DNA from 2 places in the Nocardia sp. NPDC060259 genome. Region 1 is predicted to be linked to the other one. Evidence: riboswitches for the same ligand, from Rfam matches in the RefSeq annotation. Region 1 holds a riboswitch; the other holds the start of a gene.
The links. A riboswitch is a leader RNA that binds a small molecule or an ion and turns the genes downstream of it on or off. The one in region 1 is predicted to bind thiamine pyrophosphate.
Positions count from the first base shown of each region.

Region 2: it holds a riboswitch for thiamine pyrophosphate, as region 1 does, so the genes downstream of both, thiC (phosphomethylpyrimidine synthase ThiC) here and ACFWF2_RS00515 (TenA family protein) in region 1, are expected to answer to the same signal.

Region 1 is NZ_JBHXAY010000001.1:92,162-96,371, reverse strand. It holds gene ACFWF2_RS00525 (ABC transporter permease) at 1-693, opposite strand, end outside; gene ACFWF2_RS00520 (ABC transporter substrate-binding protein) at 671-1,693, opposite strand; gene ACFWF2_RS00515 (TenA family protein) at 1,690-2,397, opposite strand; TPP riboswitch at 2,388-2,484, opposite strand; gene gndA (NADP-dependent phosphogluconate dehydrogenase) at 2,651-4,096, shown strand.
Region 2 is NZ_JBHXAY010000005.1:31,039-35,248, reverse strand. It holds gene ACFWF2_RS03765 (MMPL family transporter) at 42-2,306, shown strand; TPP riboswitch at 2,380-2,510, shown strand; gene thiC (phosphomethylpyrimidine synthase ThiC) at 2,502-4,151, shown strand.

The DNA.
Region 1 (4,210 bases):
GATGCCGAGTCCGGCGCTCGCGCCGACATATTCGGCGAACACCGCACCGACGACCGCGTAGGTGATCGCGATCCGTAGCGCCGTGAAGAACCGCGGCAGCGCGGACGGCAGGCGCACGTAGCGGAACTCCTGCAGCCGCGAGGCGCCCATGCTCCGCAGCAGCGCGCCCGCGTCACGGTCGGCCGCGGCGAATCCCTCGATCAGGCCGATAGCCATGGGGAAGAAGGTGACCAGCGCGACCACCAGGATCTTCGGCAGCAGACCGAACCCGAACCAGATGATCATCAACGGTGCGATCGCGACGATCGGCACGGTCTGCGACGCGACGAACAGCGGCACCAGCGCACGCCGCAGCCAGGGCGAGAAGTCCACGATCACCGCCAGCACCCACGCCAGCGTCAGCGACACCGCGAACCCGACCACCGTCACCTGCAAGGTGGCGGCCGCGTGCGAACCGATCTCGTCGCGGTGTGCCCACCCCTGCTGGACGACCCGCAGTGGCGACGGCAGCACCTGCGGACGGACGCCACTGCTCGTGACGTAGACCTGCCAGATCGCGACGAGGACCACCACCGTGACCAACGACGGCACCGCCCACCGGATCCCGGCCCAGCGAGCCGCCCCGCCGTCACCGTCGGCGGGGACCGGCGGTGACGCGGCTACGGACCGCTCACGGGGTGGCGAGGTACTCATTGGTGAAATAAGTCGACCAGTCGGGTTCGGTGGTCAGCGGCTTCCCGTCGGGGCCGGTCAGCAGGCCACCCCGGTACAGGAAGCCGGAATTCGCCGACCACTGCTCCACCGTCTGGAGGCCCACCTTGCCCGCGGCGTTCTTCATGAACTGCTCGGCCAGCATGCGCTGGCTCTCGAAGACCAGTTTTTCGTCGGTGAACGCGCCCGGATTGGCGTCGATGAGATCCTGGGCCGCCGCGTCCGGATTGTCCGCGGCGAACTGGTAGCCGCGTTGCAGCGCCTGCACGAATTTCGCGGCGCGGTCCGGGTTCTGGGCCAGCCAGCCCTCGTTGCCGTCGACCACGATCGCGTAGGCGTCCGGGAAACCGAAGTCCGTGTACCGGAAGTAGCGCATCGGGGTGCCGTGGTGTTCGGCCTCGATCCCTTCCCACGCCAGATACGAGACGGTGAAGTCGGCCTTGCCGGAGTAGACCGCTTCGTAGGCCGACGAACCCAGCATCACCGAGGTGAAATCGCCGGTGCCACCGTCGTTGCGGATGACCTGCTGGAGGGCTTCCTTCTCGCCCGGGTCGCCGAAACCGGCGTAGGTCTTGCCGTCGAGGTTCTTCGGGCTCGCGAGGTCGGCGCGATCGGCGCGCACGCCGATCCCCGTCGCCCAGTGCTGCAGCGGGGCGAGCACCGACTTGACCCGCGCACCCGACGCGCGGGCGAAGGTCGACGAGTTGTGGGTGCTGATCCCGAACTCCGCGTTGCCGGCATCGATCACCGTGTCGACGGAGGTGTTGTTGTACGGCAGGACCTGCACGTCCAGACCCGCGTCGGTGAAATAGCCGCGCTGCAACGCGACGTAGAGCCCGACGTGGTTGGTGTTCGGTGTCCAGTCCAGCGCGAACCGGATGGTGTTGTCGGAGCCGCCGCCCGAACCGCAGGCGGTGAGCAGCGACACGGCCGCGACGGTGGTGGCCAGGACCGCGATCGCGCGGCGCAGACGCCCGGTCATGCGGCGGGCCAGGGCTGCGGATGCAGGGCAGTGTCCCAGAACATCAACTCGTAGCGCACGGCGGCGACGAACGCCTTCTCCATCGCCGCGCGCTCCTGCTCGCCCGCCGCCTCGGCGGCGGCATCGACCAGCGTTCGAGCCGTGGCCGCGGACTGCTGGAACTCCGCCGCGCCGTAGGTGGTGACCCACTGGGCGTACGGGTGTGTGGGGTCGGCGGCGATCACCTTCGCGGCGCTCTCGGCCAGGTCGCGTCCCACTTCGGCATAGATCCAGAAGCAGGGCAGCGCGGCTGCCGCGGCGACGGCGTAGGACTCGGTCGCGGCGGCCGCGATCAGGTAGGAGACGTAGGCCAGGCAGGTCTGCGAATGCTCCGGCTCACCCTGCCGCGGGGGCAGCACGCCACCGGTGAGCAGCTGCTCGTGCATGGCCGACTCGACAGCGGCGGCGTTCGCGGACGAGGTCGCCCAGAAGGCCGCGGTCTGCGGGTCCGGCGACTTGGCGGCGAGAATCGCCAGTGCCTTCGAGTACCCGGTGAGATACAGCGAATCCTGCTCGATGTAGGTGCGGAACACCTCGAGCGGCAACGTGCCCTCGCCGAGGTGCCGCAGGAATTCCAGGTCGTCGATCGCACTCCGCAGGACTTTGGTCCGGTCCCAGAGGTGATCGGTGAACAGGTCGGTATTTGTGGTGTGGGCGCGCAACACCGTGACATCCCTTCGTCAGCATTACCTGAACAGGTTCAGCGGGTCTGTTCTCAGCCTCGCGGTCGCGAGGCACCCCGTGTCAGAACTCGACCGACACTAGCAGCGACCGCCGACACGCGGACTACGCCCGGTTCCGTCCAGACCCCCGGTGACGGTGGTAAGTGTTCGGCCGCGGATCGGTGCCAAGTAACTTGGCTGCCAAGGAAGCCGTCTTCCGCACCCGTCGGACCCGCCGAACAAAGAGAGCTGATCAATGTCGACCTCTACCGCGCGTGCACACATCGGTGTCACCGGCCTGGCCGTGATGGGCAGCAACATCGCCCGCAACTTCGCCAAGCACGGCTATACCGTCGCGCTGCACAACCGTTCCGTGGCCAAGACCGACGCGCTGCTCGCCGAGCACGGCGGTGACGGCGATTTCGTCCGCACCGAGACCGTCGAGGAGTTCGTCGCCGCGCTGGAGAAGCCGCGGCGGGTGCTGATCATGGTCAAGGCGGGCGAGGCAACCGACACCGTCATCGAGGAGCTGGCTGCCGTGATGGAGCCGGGCGACATCATCATCGACGGTGGCAACGCCCTCTACACCGACACCATCCGTCGCGAGGCCGCCCTGCGCGAGCGCGGCCTGAACTTCGTCGGGGCGGGCATCTCGGGCGGCGAGGAGGGCGCGCTCAACGGTCCGGCGATCATGCCGGGCGGACCGAAGGAGTCCTACGAGTCGCTGGGCCCGTTGCTGGAGTCCATCGCGGCGCAGGTCGACGGCACGCCGTGCTGCACCCACATCGGCCCCGACGGTTCCGGGCACTTCGTCAAGATGGTGCACAACGGCATCGAATACGCCGATATGCAGCTGATCGGCGAGGCCTACCACCTGTTCCGGGACGCGCTCGGTCTCGACGCCGGGCAGATCGCGGACGTGTTCACACAGTGGAACTCCGGGGACCTGGAGAGCTACCTGGTCGAGATCACCGCCGAGGTGCTCGCGCAGGTCGACGCGAAGACCGGCGAGCCGCTGGTCGACGTCATCGTCGACGCGGCCGAGCAGAAGGGCACCGGCCGCTGGACGGTCAAGTCCGCGCTCGATCTTGGTGTGCCGGTGACCGGCATCGCGGAGGCGGTCTTCGCGAGGGCGCTGTCCGGTTCCCGTGCCCAGCGCAAAGCCGCGGTGGGTCTCGCGTCGGGCACACTCGCCGACAAGCCCACCGATGTCGAGCAGTTCACCGAGGACATCCGGCAGGCGCTGTACGCGTCCAAGGTGGTCGCCTACGCACAGGGCTTCGATCAGATCGCCGCGGGCAGCGCCGAGTACGGCTGGGATCTGCGCCCGGGTGATATGGCGACGATCTGGCGCGGCGGCTGCATCATCCGCGCCCGGTTCCTGAACCGGATCAAGGAAGCCTACGAGCAGGACCCCGCCTTGCCGAGCTTGATCCTCGCGCCGTACTTCCGACAGGCGATCGAGACCGCGATCGACAGCTGGCGGCGCGTGGTGTCCACCGCCACCCTGCTCGGGATCCCGGTCCCGGCGTTCGCGTCCTCGCTGTCCTACTACGACGCGCTGCGCGCCGAACGCCTGCCCGCCGCCCTGACCCAGGGCCAGCGCGACTTCTTCGGCGCGCACACCTACGAGCGCGTCGACGCCGACGGCAAGTTCCACACCCTGTGGAGCGGTGACCGCAGCGAAGTGACCGCGGACTGATCTCCGGATACGAGTCTGGCGGGGGATAGGATCGCAAACCCCTTCGGTATCCCCAGCCGGGCACACCCCCTCTGACATGTTCGGAGGGGGTTTCTCGTATCCGGAGGTGCTCAG
Region 2 (4,210 bases), on a different contig from region 1:
ACGGTGACTTTCGACGATCCCTAGCAGAGAGCCCCCCGACGATGTTGACGAGAATCGCCCGCGCCGCCGTGGGCCGACCACGACTGGTGGTCACGGTCGCACTGTTGCTGATGATCCTGTGTGGCGCGATCGGCGCCACCGTGCACTCGCATATGAAATCGGGCGGATTCGTCACCGAGGATCTTGATTCGGTGCAGGCGAGCCAGTACCTGAGCGAGCACTTCCCCGGCTCAGAGCCGAACTACGTCCTGCTCGTGACCGCCGAGGACGGCGCCGATTCGCCCGCGGCCCGCGCCGCCGCCGATACCGCGATCGCCCAGCTGCGGAAAGATCCCGAGATCGTCAGCGGTGTGCAGTCGTACTGGACCTCGCGCCCCGATCTGAAGCAGGCCCTGCGCAGCAAGGACGGCAAGCGAGCGCTCATCCTGGCCACCATCGAGGGCGACGACGCGGAGCTGCCGCTGCGCGCGGCCGAGCTCAGCGAACAAGTGCGGGTCGCGGGCGGGCCGGTGACGATCGAGGCGGGCGGTCTCGCCGCGTCGTTCTCCGATATCAACACCCAGATCAGCAAGGATCTGGTGATCGCCGAGGCCGTCGCCATCCCGGTGACCGGTCTGCTGCTGGCGCTGGTGTTCGGCAGTGTCGTGGCCGCGGCGCTGCCCATCGCGATCGGCCTGTTCGCGATCGCGGCGGCGCTGGGCATCCTGCGGGTGCTGACCGCGGTCACCGATGTGTCGATCTTCGCGCTGAACATGACCACCGCGCTCGGCCTCGCGCTGGCGATCGACTACAGCCTGTTCATCGTCAGCCGGTATCGCGAGGAACTGACCGCGGGCGCCACCCCCACCGATGCGGTGATCCGGTCGATCCGCACCGCGGGCCGGACGGTGGTCTACTCGGCGCTGGTCGTCGCGCTGTCACTGTCGGCGCTGCTGGTGTTCCCGCAGTACTTCTTCAAGTCGTTCGCCTACGCGGGCATCGCGGTCGTCGCGGCCGCCACCGCCGCGGCCGTGATCGTGCTGCCCGCGCTGCTCATCCTGGTCGGACACCGGATCGATGCGATCGATCTGCGCGCACCGCTGCGCAAGCTGTTCCGGCTGGCGCCGCGCGCGGAGAAGCAGCCGCAGCAGACGTTCTGGTACCGCCTGGTCACCGCCGTGATGAAGCGGCCGCTGCCGATCGCGCTGGCGACCACCGCGTTCCTGCTGTTGCTCGGCTCGCCGTTCCTCGGGGTCCAGTTCGGCTACCCCGACGACCGCTCGCTGCCCACCGGCGTGGCCAGTCGCGAGGTCGGTGACGTGCTGCGCACCGAGTTCGACGCCGACATGGCGTCGAGCGCGACCATCGTGCTGCCCGAGTTCCGGGGCACCCCCGCCGACCTGGACGCCTACGCCCGCGAGCTGTCCACGGTGCCCGATGTGCCTGCCGTGCTCAGCAGCTCCGCCGTCTACCGCAACGGTTTGCGGGTGGCCGCCGGCGTGCCGGAGATGTCGGACCCGTCGGCGGGCGCGTACCTGTCGGTCGCGACCACGCTCGACCCGTACTCCGAGGCGGGCCGCACCCAGCTCGACGCTATGCGCGCCGTCCCGGCTCCGTCCGATGCGCTGGTCACCGGCCCGGCCGCCCTCAATCAGGACTCGGTCACCGCGATCACCGGCAAGCTGCCGCTGGCGGGCGCGCTGATCGCGATCACCACGCTGGTGCTGCTGTTCCTGTTCACCGGCAGTGTGGTGCTGCCGGTGAAGGCGCTGGCGCTGAACATCCTGTCGCTGGCCGCGACGTTCGGCGCGATGGTGTGGATCTTCCAGGAGGGGAACCTGTCGGGGCTGCTCGGCTTCACCTCCACCGGCACGCTCAACCTGGCCATGCCCATCCTCATGTTCAGCCTGGCCTTCGGCGCCTCCATGGACTACGAGGTGTTCCTGCTCTCCCGGATTCGCGAGGAATGGCTGGCCGGACCCAAGACCACCGAGGGCAATACCGAGGCCGTCGCCATGGGCGTGGCCCGCACCGGCCGCATCTTCACCGCCGCCGCGCTGCTGATGAGCATCGTGTTCCTCGGCGTGGCGACCTCCGGCGTGTCGATGATGAAGCTGTTCGGCCTCGGCTGCGCGCTGGCCGTGATCAGCGACGCCACCGTCATCCGCGGGCTGCTCGCGCCCGCGCTGATGCGGATGATGGGCACCTGGAACTGGTGGTCGCCCAAGCCACTGGTCAAGCTGCACAACAGGTTCGGGCTGCACGAGGCGGACGAGCCGGAGACCGGCAAGGTCGAGCAGCCCGTGCCGGCACCGGTCTCGGTCTGAGCTGTTCGCGGCCCGCCCCGGACTTCCCGGGCGGGTCGCGAACCACGGCAGGTATGGTCGGCCTCGAAAAATTTCACACGCCAACGGGGGCTCGCACCAGCGGGCTGAGAGGACGGCTAGCCCATTCGCACAGGGCGCTCAGGGCCGTCGACCGTATGAACCTGACCGGGTAATGCCGGCGTAGGGAGGAACATCATGGGCACAGCCACGCCTTCGAACGGGAGCACCGCTCCGGTCGACACCGTCACCACCGGGCCGATCCAGGGCAGCGTCAAGCACTACCAGGAGGTCGACGGCCTGCGCATTCCGGTGCGCCGGATCAACCTCACCAACGGCGACCATTTCGACGTCTTCGACACCTCCGGCCCGTACACCGACGACAACGCGGTGATCGACCTCGAGGCCGGTCTGCCGAAGCTGCGCGACGAGTGGGACAAGCCAGGCGTCGACGGCCCGCCCACCCAGCTCGCCTGGGCGCGCCAGGGCATCATCACCTCGGAAATGCGCTTCATCGCCGCTCGCGAGGGCGTCTCGCCGGAGCTGGTGCGTGACGAGGTCGCCGCCGGTCGCGCGGTGATCCCGGCCAACCACAAGCACCCGGAGCTGGAGCCGACCATCATCGGCAAGAAGTTCCTGGTCAAGATCAACGCGAATATCGGCAACTCGGCGGTGTCGTCGTCGATCGCCGAAGAGGTCGAGAAGATGGTGTGGGCCTCGCGCTGGGGCGCCGACACCATCATGGATCTGTCGACCGGCAAGAACATCCACGAGACCCGCGAGTGGATCCTGCGCAACTCCCCCGTCCCGATCGGCACCGTGCCGATCTACCAGGCGCTGGAGAAGGTGAACGGTGATCCGACCAAGCTCACCTGGGAGATGTACCGCGACACCGTGATCGAGCAGTGCGAGCAGGGTGTGGACTACATGACCGTGCACGCGGGCGTGCTGCTGCGCTACATCCCGCTGACCGCCAAGCGCGTCACCGGCATCGTCTCGCGCGGTGGTTCGATCATGGCCGCGTGGTGTCTGGCCCATCATCAGGAATCGTTCCTGTACACGCACTTCCGTGAGCTCTGCGAGATCCTCGCGAAGTACGACGTCACCTTCTCCCTTGGCGACGGCCTGCGTCCCGGCTCGATCGCCGACGCCAACGACGAGGCCCAGTTCGCCGAACTGCGCACCCTCGGCGAGCTCACCAAGATCGCGAAATCCTATGGCGTGCAGGTGATGATCGAGGGTCCCGGCCACGTGCCGATGCACAAGATCGTCGAGAACGTTCGCCTGGAGGAAGAGCTCTGCGAAGAGGCGCCGTTCTACACCCTGGGCCCGCTCGCCACCGATATCGCACCCGCCTACGACCACATCACCTCGGCCATCGGCGCCGCGATCATCGCCCAGGCGGGCACCGCGATGCTCTGCTACGTCACCCCCAAGGAACACCTCGGCCTGCCCAACCGCGACGACGTCAAGGTCGGCGTGATCACCTACAAGATCGCCGCCCACGCCGCCGACCTCGCCAAGGGCCACCCGCACGCCCAGGACCGCGACAACGAATTGTCCAAGGCGCGTTTCGAATTCCGCTGGCACGACCAGTTCGCGCTTTCGCTCGACCCGGACACCGCCCGCGAATACCACGACGAGACCCTGCCCGCCGAACCCGCCAAGACCGCCCACTTCTGCTCCATGTGCGGTCCCAAGTTCTGCTCCATGCGCATCTCCGCCGACGTGCGCGAATACGCCGAGAAGCAGGGGCTCACCGACGTCGCCGCCATCGAAGCGGGCATGGCCGAGAAGTCGGCCGAGTTCGCCGACCACGGCAGCCAGGTGTACCTGCCGGTCGTCTGACCCGACAGATCCCCGGGACCGGCACGGCTCTGCCGCGCCGGTCCCGGCTGTTTCCGGGG